DNA from 2 places in the Micromonospora sp. NPDC048907 genome. Region 1 is predicted to be linked to the other one. Evidence: riboswitches for the same ligand, from Rfam matches in the RefSeq annotation. Region 1 holds a riboswitch; the other holds the start of a gene.
The links. A riboswitch is a leader RNA that binds a small molecule or an ion and turns the genes downstream of it on or off. The one in region 1 is predicted to bind ZMP and ZTP.
Positions count from the first base shown of each region.

Region 2: linked by a shared signal. The riboswitch ahead of ACZ6PY_RS14525 (bifunctional 5,10-methylenetetrahydrofolate dehydrogenase/5,10-methenyltetrahydrofolate cyclohydrolase) and the one ahead of ACZ6PY_RS16670 (glycine hydroxymethyltransferase) in region 1 are both predicted to bind ZMP and ZTP.

Region 1 is NZ_JBVJHI010000004.1:580,587-584,771, reverse strand. Features, by position in the region: gene ACZ6PY_RS16675 (ribulokinase) at 1-352, shown strand, start outside; gene ACZ6PY_RS16670 (glycine hydroxymethyltransferase) at 590-2,026, opposite strand; ZMP/ZTP riboswitch at 2,045-2,134, opposite strand; gene ACZ6PY_RS16665 (SDR family NAD(P)-dependent oxidoreductase) at 2,271-3,077, shown strand; gene ACZ6PY_RS16660 (hemerythrin domain-containing protein) at 3,139-3,639, opposite strand; gene ACZ6PY_RS16655 (S8 family peptidase) at 3,750-4,185, opposite strand, start outside.
Region 2 is NZ_JBVJHI010000004.1:120,164-124,348, forward strand. Features, by position in the region: gene ACZ6PY_RS14510 (SRPBCC family protein) at 14-439, opposite strand; gene ACZ6PY_RS14515 (sigma factor-like helix-turn-helix DNA-binding protein) at 551-1,084, shown strand; gene ACZ6PY_RS14520 (hypothetical protein) at 1,126-2,151, shown strand; ZMP/ZTP riboswitch at 2,151-2,231, shown strand; gene ACZ6PY_RS14525 (bifunctional 5,10-methylenetetrahydrofolate dehydrogenase/5,10-methenyltetrahydrofolate cyclohydrolase) at 2,245-3,126, shown strand; gene ACZ6PY_RS14530 (endonuclease/exonuclease/phosphatase family protein) at 3,139-3,918, opposite strand; gene ACZ6PY_RS14535 (sulfite exporter TauE/SafE family protein) at 4,105-4,185, shown strand, end outside.

The DNA.
Region 1 (4,185 bases):
CGGCGTACCCGTCGACGAGCTGACCGCCGCCGGCGGGCTCACCGCCAACCGGCTGCTCCTGCGCATCTACGCCGACGTGCTGCGCCGCCCGCTGCACGTGGTGGACGCCGCGCACCCGGCGGCGCTGGGCGCGGCCGTCCACGCGGCGGTGGCCGCCGGGGCGTACCCGGACGTGGAGAGCGCGTCGGCGGTGATGGGCGCGGCGATCCGCGAGACCTGGCACCCGGACCCGGCCCGCGCCGACGCCTACGACGAGCTGTACGCCGAGTACCGCGCCCTGCACGACCACTTCGGCCGCGGCGGCACCACCGTCCTCCACCGCCTGCACACCCTCCGCCACCGCACCACCTGACCCCCCACCCGGCGCCCAACCCACCCCGCGCCCAACCCACCCCGCACCCCGGCCCACCCCGTTGATCATGAAGTTAGCGCCATGGAACGCGCTTTCCGTTGGCGCTAACTTCATGATCAACGCGGAGAGGGCGGGGCGGCGGCGGGGGTGGGGTGGGGTGGGGTGGGGTGGGGTGGGGAGTGCCGGACGCCCCGCTCGGCCGGGGGCCGGGCGGGGCGTCGGGGTTGCGTGGTGGGGTCAGCCCAGGTCCACCGCCGGGTAGAGCGGGAAGCCGCTCAGCAGGTCGCTGGCCTGCTTGCTGACCGTTTCGGCCAGGGCCGGGTCGAGGACGTACTTGGCCTTGGACGGGGTGCCGTCCGCGTTCGCGCCCGGCGTGGTCTGGCTGAGCACGGTGTGGATCAGCTCGGCGGTCGTGTCCATCTCGGTGCCGCCGAGGCCGCGGGTGGTCAGCGCCGGGGTGCCGATGCGGATGCCGGAGGTGTACCAGGCGCCGTTCGGGTCCTGCGGGACGGCGTTGCGGTTGGTCACGATCCCGGAGTCGAGCAGCGCCTGCTCGGCCTGCCGGCCGGTGAGCCCGTAGCCGGTGACGTCGATGAGCACCAGGTGGTTGTCGGTGCCGCCGGTGACCAGCTTCGCGCCCCGGCGCAGCAGCCCCTCGGCGAGCGCCTGGGCGTTGTCGACGATCCGCTGGGCGTAGCCGGCGAAGTCGGGGCGGCGGGCCTCGGCCAGGGCGACGGCCTTGGCGGCCATCACGTGCGGCAGCGGGCCGCCGAGCACCATGGGGCAGCCCCGGTCGACCTGGTCGGCCAGCTCCGGGCCGCAGAGCACCATGCCGCCGCGCGGGCCGCGCAGCGACTTGTGGGTGGTCGTGGTGACGATGTGCGCGTGCGGCACCGGGTCGAAGTCGCCGGTGAAGACCTTGCCGGCGACGAGGCCCGCGAAGTGCGCCATGTCGACCATGAAGGTGGCGCCGACCGAGTCCGCGATCTCCCGCATGATCCGGAAGTTGACCTTCCGGGGGTACGCCGAGTAGCCGGCCACCAGGATCAGCGGCCTGAACTCGCGGGCCGCCTCGGCGACCTTGTCGTAGTCGATCAGGCCGGTGGCCGGGTCGGTGCCGTAGCTGCGCTGGTCGAACATCTTGCCGGAGATATTCGGCCGGAAGCCGTGGGTGAGGTGGCCGCCGGCGTCCAGCGACATGCCCAGCATCCGCTGGTTGCCCAGCTCCCGTCGCAGCGCGAACCAGTCCGCCTCGGTGAGGTCGTTGACCTGGCGCACCTGGGCCTTCTTCAGGGCCGGCGACTCGACCCGGTCGGCCAGGATCGCCCAGAAGGCGACCAGGTTGGCGTCGATGCCGGAGTGCGGCTGCACGTACGCGTGGGCCGCGCCGAACAGCTCCTTGGCGTGCTCCGCGGCGAGCGCCTCGACGGTGTCGACGTTCTGGCAGCCGGCGTAGAAGCGGCGGCCGATGGTGCCCTCCGCGTACTTGTCGCTGAACCAGTTGCCCATGGCCAGCAGGGTGGCCGGGGAGGCGTAGTTCTCGCTGGCGATGAGCTTGAGCGACTCGCGCTGGTCGGCCAGTTCGGCCCCGATGGCGTCCGCCACCCGCGGCTCGACGGCGCGGATCACCTCCAGCGCACTGCGGAAGGCGGTGGACTCGGCGTTCAGCGACATGCGACCTCCAGGTGACGTGCGGAAGGCCCAGGCGCTCGGCGTGCGTCCTCATGACGGGACCGCTTCCCGATGGTTCTCCATCCCCACGCGCCAGTCACGGCCCGCGCCGATCCTACCGGGTGCGCCGGAGCCGGGCGGGTGCACCTCCGCCGCGTGCCGGCGGGGTTGGGCGGCCCGGGGCTGGGCAAACCCCCGGGGGAGGGGCCCGGCCACGCGGCCCGCGTCCAGGGAGGGAGACCCGAGGATGAGCACACCGACCACCGACCGTCCGCTCGCCGTGGTGACCGGCGCGTCCAGCGGCATCGGGTACGAGTTGGCCGCCCAGTTCACCGAGCACGGCTACGACGTGGTGGTCGCCGCCGAGGACCCGGGGATCGCCACGGCGGCGCGGAACCTGCGCCGCGACAGCGGCCCCGAGGCGTACCCGGTGCAGGTGGACCTGGCCACGCCCGACGGGGTGGAGCAGTTGGCGCGGGTCGTGACGGAGCTGGGCCGCCCGGTGGACGCCCTGGCGCTGAACGCCGGCCGGGGCGCGGGCGGGAGCTTCGTGGGCGGCACCGACCTGAGCGACGAGCTGAACATCGTCGACCTGAACGTGCGGTCGACCGTGCACCTGGCCAAGCGGCTGCTGCCGGGCATGGTGGAGCGGGGGCGGGGGCGGGTGCTGTTCACCTCGTCGATCGCCTCGACCATGCCGGGGCCGTTCCAGCTCGTCTACAACGCCTCGAAGTCGTTCGTGCAGTCCTTCGCCGAGGGGCTGCGCAACGAGCTGAAGGACAGCGGGGTCACGGTCACCTCGCTGATGCCCGGCCCCACCGACACCGAGTTCTTCGAGCGGGCCCACATGGAGGACACCCGGGTGGGCCAGGGGAAGAAGGACGACCCGCGCGCGGTGGCCGAGGACGCCTTCGAGGCCCTCATGAAGGGGGAGCACAAGGTGGCGGCCGGCTCGTTCGTCAACAAGCTGCAGACCGCCGCCGGCAAGATCGTTCCGGACCGGCTGAAGGCGGAGCAGCACCGGAAGATGGCCGAGCCCGGCTCGGGCAGCTGACCCGCGTACACGGCGGCGGGACCCGGCCCCGGCCGGGTCCCGCCGTCCGGTGAAGCCGAGGTCAGGCGACGACGGCGTCGAGCGACTTCTTCAGCGCCTTCGGGGCGGTCGGCGTCTTCGGGGCCTTCGGGCGCAGGTCGATCATGCGCTGGCCGATCTCCTGGAGCTGGTTACGGCCGAGCGCCTCGCGGACCTTGGGGAACCACTCCTGCTCCTCCTCCTCGACGTGGTGCAGCACGTTCTCGATCAGCACCGTCGTCTTGGCGTTGTAGCGCTCGTCGTCGGCGTCCATGGTGAACAGCTCGAAGCAGAGCACGTCGGCGACGTGGTGCTCCTCGTACGACTCCAGGATGTCGTCCTCGACGTCCGGCACGAGCTTGCGGACCTCCGGGTACATCACCTCGTTCTCCAGGTAGGTGTGCACCGTCAGGGCCTCGATGATCTGCCGCACCAGCTTCTGCCGCTCGCCCGCCGGACCCTCCTCGGCGTCCTGGAAGGCCTTGAACAGGCGGCGCATCTCCTTGTGGTCCTCCTTGAGCAGGACGATCGCGTCGGTGGACACCGGGGGTACCTCCTAGAGTCGGTTGATGTCGCCCCCGTACCCCCGTCCCCACCAGGACAAACGAGTGGGGCCCGGCGACTCGTCGCCGGGCCCCACCGATGGCGCTGCCGCTACCTGACCACGTTGAACGCGTCGACCATGCCGGCGCCGTAGAACGAGTTGCGCGCACCGCCGGAGCAGGTCGCGTCGTAGGCGTCACCCAGCAGCGGGACCGGGTTGTAGACGCCCGCCGGGCAGGACCGCGCGACCGACGTGCGCTCCAGGAACGACGCCAGCTGGCCCGGGGTCATCCCCGGGTGCGCCGACAGGGCCAGCGCCGCGACGCCGGTGGCGTGCGGGCCGGACATCGAGGTGCCCTGCTTGTACCCCCACCCGTTGGTGCGGGTGGCGGTGTTGAAGGTGGTCGACAGGATGGCGTCGGTGGTGGTCGAGCGCGCACCCTGCGTCCGGTACCGGGTGTCGCCACCCGGCGCCGTCACGTCCACCACACCCTGGCCGTACGAGGAGTAGTAGCTCTTCTCGCCGGTCGGGCCCACCGCGGAGACG
Region 2 (4,185 bases), 460 kb from region 1:
CGGGCGGAGGCGGTCAGTGGCGGCTTTCGAGCACCCGCCTCAGCTTCTGGTAGCTGACCGGCGCAGCGCGTCGGGACTGCCGGCGTACCAGGGGCAGCAGGGCGACGCCGATGCCGTGACCTTCGAAGTCGAGGGTGAAGGTGACGCGGGACCGGGTGCCGTCGTCGAGGGGTTCGACGGTGATGGTGGCGTGTGCGCGGACCGGCCCGTCGATTCCCTGGGCGGCCCAGCGGTGCGGGGGGTCGTTGCGGGTGATCCGTTGACGCATGGCGCGGTCGGTGCCGTTGATGCGGCGGGTGGTGGTGAATTCGGCGTCGTCGCCGACCTGTACGCGGACCACGTCGTCCTGCCACTCGGCGAACCGGGACGGGTCGGTGGCGTAGGCGAAGACGTGGTGCGGGGGGCGGGCGATCTCGATGGTGGATTCCACCGCGGCCATGGTTGCTCCTCTGTTACGGACGGCGGGTCTGTTCCGTCAGGGTTATGACGGACGGCGCGGCGGGAGGGTAACGGTGGAGGACTTCGAGGCGCATCGCTTCTGGCGCTGCTGGTGGTGCTGGACACGTTGACGCCGGCCGAGCGGCTGGCGTTCGTGCTGCACGATCTGTTCGGTGTGTCGTATCCGGAGATCGCGTCGATCCTCGGCCGGTCGAGCGACGCGACGAAGATGCTGGCCAGTCGCGGGCGCCGCCGGGTTCGTGCGGCGGAGCTGCCGGACGGGGATCCGGTTCGGCAGCGTGAGCTGGTCGAGGCGTTCCTCGCGGCGGCGCGCGCCGGTGATTTCGGAGCGCTGCTCGCGGTGCTGCATCCGGAGGTGACGGTGAGCGCGGACGCCGTCGCGGCCGGATCCCCCGGCCCGGTGCGGCTGCGCGGTGCCGGTGTCGTCGCCCGGCAGGCGCTGCTGTTCTCGCAGCGGGCGCCCGATGCCCGGGTGGGGCTGGTCGACGGGGCGGCGGCGATCGTGGTGGCGCCGCGGGGGCGGCTGCTGACGGTCCTGACGTTCCAGGTGGCCGGTGACGTGATCGTGGCGGTCGAGGTGGTGGCGGAGCCGGGCCGGTTGGGGCGGCTGGCCGTCGGGGTGTGAGGGGCGCGCCGGGCGCGGGCCGTGGTGGCAGGATCCGGGCGGTGCGGGTTGGTGGCGCGCGGGCGGTGGCGGTCGACTGGGTGCGGGCGGAGATGCGCCGGGACGCGTCGATCGGGGGTGCGTTCTTCTCGGGGTCGACGGTGGGTCTGCCGGATGAGGCGGTGCTGGCGCCGTCGTCGGATGTGGACGTGCTGCTGGTGCGGGACGTCCCGGCGGCGAAGGTGGGCAAGTTCGTTCACCGGGGGGTGCTGTTGGAGGTGTCGTCGCTGACGTGGGCGGAGTTGGGGTCGCCGGCGGACGTGCTGGGGTCGTGGGTGTTCGCGCCGATGTTCCGGGCGGACGCGGTGATCGCGGACCCGTCGGGGCGGCTGGCGGTGATCCGGGAGCGGGTGGCGGCGGGGTTCGCGGATCCGGTGTGGGTGCGTCGTCGGTGTGCCGGGGTGCGGCGGCGGATCGAGGGCGGGTTGGCGCGGCTGGACGGGCGGGCGTCGGTGCCGGAGCAGGTGCTGGCGTGGGTGTTTCCGACGTCGCTGCTGGCGGTGTTGCCGGCGGTGGCGGGGTTGCGGGATCCGACGGTGCGGCGGCGGTACGTGCGGGCGCGGGAGGTGTTGGCCGGGTACGGGTTCGCCGACCGGTACGAGGAGTTGCTGGCGTCGTTGGACGGCGGTGGGGTGGGTCCGGGTCGGGTGCGGGAGCACCTGGCGGGGTTGGCGGTGACGTTCGACGAGGCGGCGCGGGTGGCGCGTACCCCGTTTCCGTTCGTGGCGGATCTGTCGGCGGCGGGGCGGCCGGTGGTGCTGGACGGGAGCGCGGAGCTGGTGGCGGCGGGCGCGCATCGGGAGGCGATGTTCTGGGTGGTGGTGACGTACGCGCGGTGTCATGCGGTGCTGGCGGTGGACGCGCCGGGGCGGGAGCGGGTGCGGCGGCCGGCGTTCGAGGCGGTGTTGGCGGATCTTCGGGTGGGGTCGGTGGCGGAGCGGCGGCGGCGGGCGGCGGCGCTGGTGGGGTCGTTGCCGCGGTGGCAGGCGGTGGCGGATGCGGTCGTGGAGCGGGCTGTGGCAGGCTGAGGGGTGAACGCGACTGGCGGCACGGGGATGGGCAACCATCGGGGAGCTCGGCGCGGGGGTCGACCGCCTGGGCCTCCGTGGGCGGGGTGCGGCATGTCTTCTTCGGGTACGACGACGGCGCGGTTGCTGCCGGGTGCGCCGGTGGCGGCGCAGGTGTTGGCGGCGGTCGCCGAGTCGGTGGTGGCGTTGCGCGCGGCGGGGGTGACGCCGGCGTTGGCGACGGTGCTGGTGGGTGACGACGACGCGAGCGCGGGTTACATCCGGATCAAGCAGCGGCAGGCGGCGGAGCTGGGTTTCGTGTCGCCGCACGTGCATCTGCGGGCGTCGGCGTCGCAGGCGGATCTGCATGCGGTGCTGGCGGATTTCAACGCGGACAAGGCCGTGCACGGGGTGCTGGTGCAGTATCCGATTCCGGGTCACCTGGACTATGACCGGGCGCTGGCGGAGCTGGACCCGGACAAGGACGTGGACGGGATGCATCCGGTGAACATGGGCCGGTTGGCGTTGGGGTTGCCGGGTCCGTTGCCGTGCACGCCGGCGGGGATCGAGGCGTTGCTGGCGTTCCACGGGGTGCCGGTGGCGGGCCGGGAGGTGGTGATCCTGGGTCGGGGCGCCACGCTGGGCCGGCCGTTGGCGATGTTGCTGGCGCAGAAGCGGCCGACGGCGAACGCGGCGGTGACGGTGGTGCACACGGGTGTGCCGGACTGGTCGCGGTACACGCGGCGGGCGGACATTCTGGTGGCGGCGGCCGGGGTGCCGGGGATCATCCAGCCGGAGCACGTGCGCCCGGGTGGTGTGGTGGTCGGCGGTGGCGTGCGGTACGAGGGGCGGCGGCTGCTGCCGGACGTGGACGAGTCGTGTGCCGAGGTGGCGGGGGCGATCACGCCGCGGGTCGGCGGGGTGGGTCCGACGACGGTGGCGATGTTGTTCCGCAACGCGGTGCGCGCGGCGGAGCGGGCGTCCGGGCTGGGCTGACGGCCGGGCCGGTCAGCCGAGGTCGACGATGAGCGGCCGGTGGTCGGAGATGGTGGACAGGGGGGTGTCCACGGCGGTAACTGGGGGCAGCCGGTCGAGGCCGCGCCGGTCGGCGAGGATGTGGTCGAGCTGCACCCGGGGTTGCCCGGCCGGGTAGGTGGGCAGCCGGCCCAGGGGCCGCCAGCGGGTGAGCAGGGCGGCGGGTCCGGCGGGCAGGTTGAGGTCGCCGAGGAGGATCCGCGGGGCGGGCAGCGCGCGGAGGGCGCGCACGACGCGGCGCAGTTGCAGCATGTTCCAGCCGGGTACGAAGGACAGGTGGGTGGCGGCGACGGTGAGCGGCCCGTGCGGGGTGTCCAGGACGGCGGCGAGGACGACGCGGGGTTCGTCGCGGAGCAGGACGAGCCCGCCGCCGGGGCCGGGGACGTAGATGGGTGAGCGGACGGGGGCGGGTCGCAGTCGGGTGACCTGCCAGGAGCGGACCGGGTGGCGGCTGACGAGGCCGACGCCGTAGAGGGGTTCGCCGTGGCCGTCGTCGTCGTGGGTGAGGGGGCGGAACTGTTCGCCGGGGGTGCCGACGACGGCGGCGGCGAAGTGGTGTTCGGGGGCGTCGAGGGCGCGGGCGGCGATGGCGGTGAGGTCGAGGCGGCCGCTGCGGGTCTGGTCGCGGTCGACCTCCTGCAGGGCGAGGACGTCGGCGTCGAGTGCGGTGACGGCGGCGGCGAGCCGGTCGGGGTCGACGAGTCCGTCGGTGAGGGACCGGCCGTGCAGCAGGTTGAAGGTGGCCAGGCGCACCTGCACACCCTACGTCCGCGTGGCAGGCTTGCCCGGTGCTGAAGGCGTTGCTGTGTTCGATGCTGGTGTTCGTGGCGGTGGCGTCGTTGGGGTTGTGGTTGCGGCGGCTGCGGGGGCGTTGAGCTGCGGTGAGGCTGGCCACACGCCCACCCGTCGGGGTGCCGGGGGTGGGCAGAATGGCGGCCCGTGGATCCTGTGTCGCTGACGACCCTGTTGACCGCGTCGGCTCTGGCGGGCTGGGTGGACGCCGTGGTGGGCGGCGGTGGC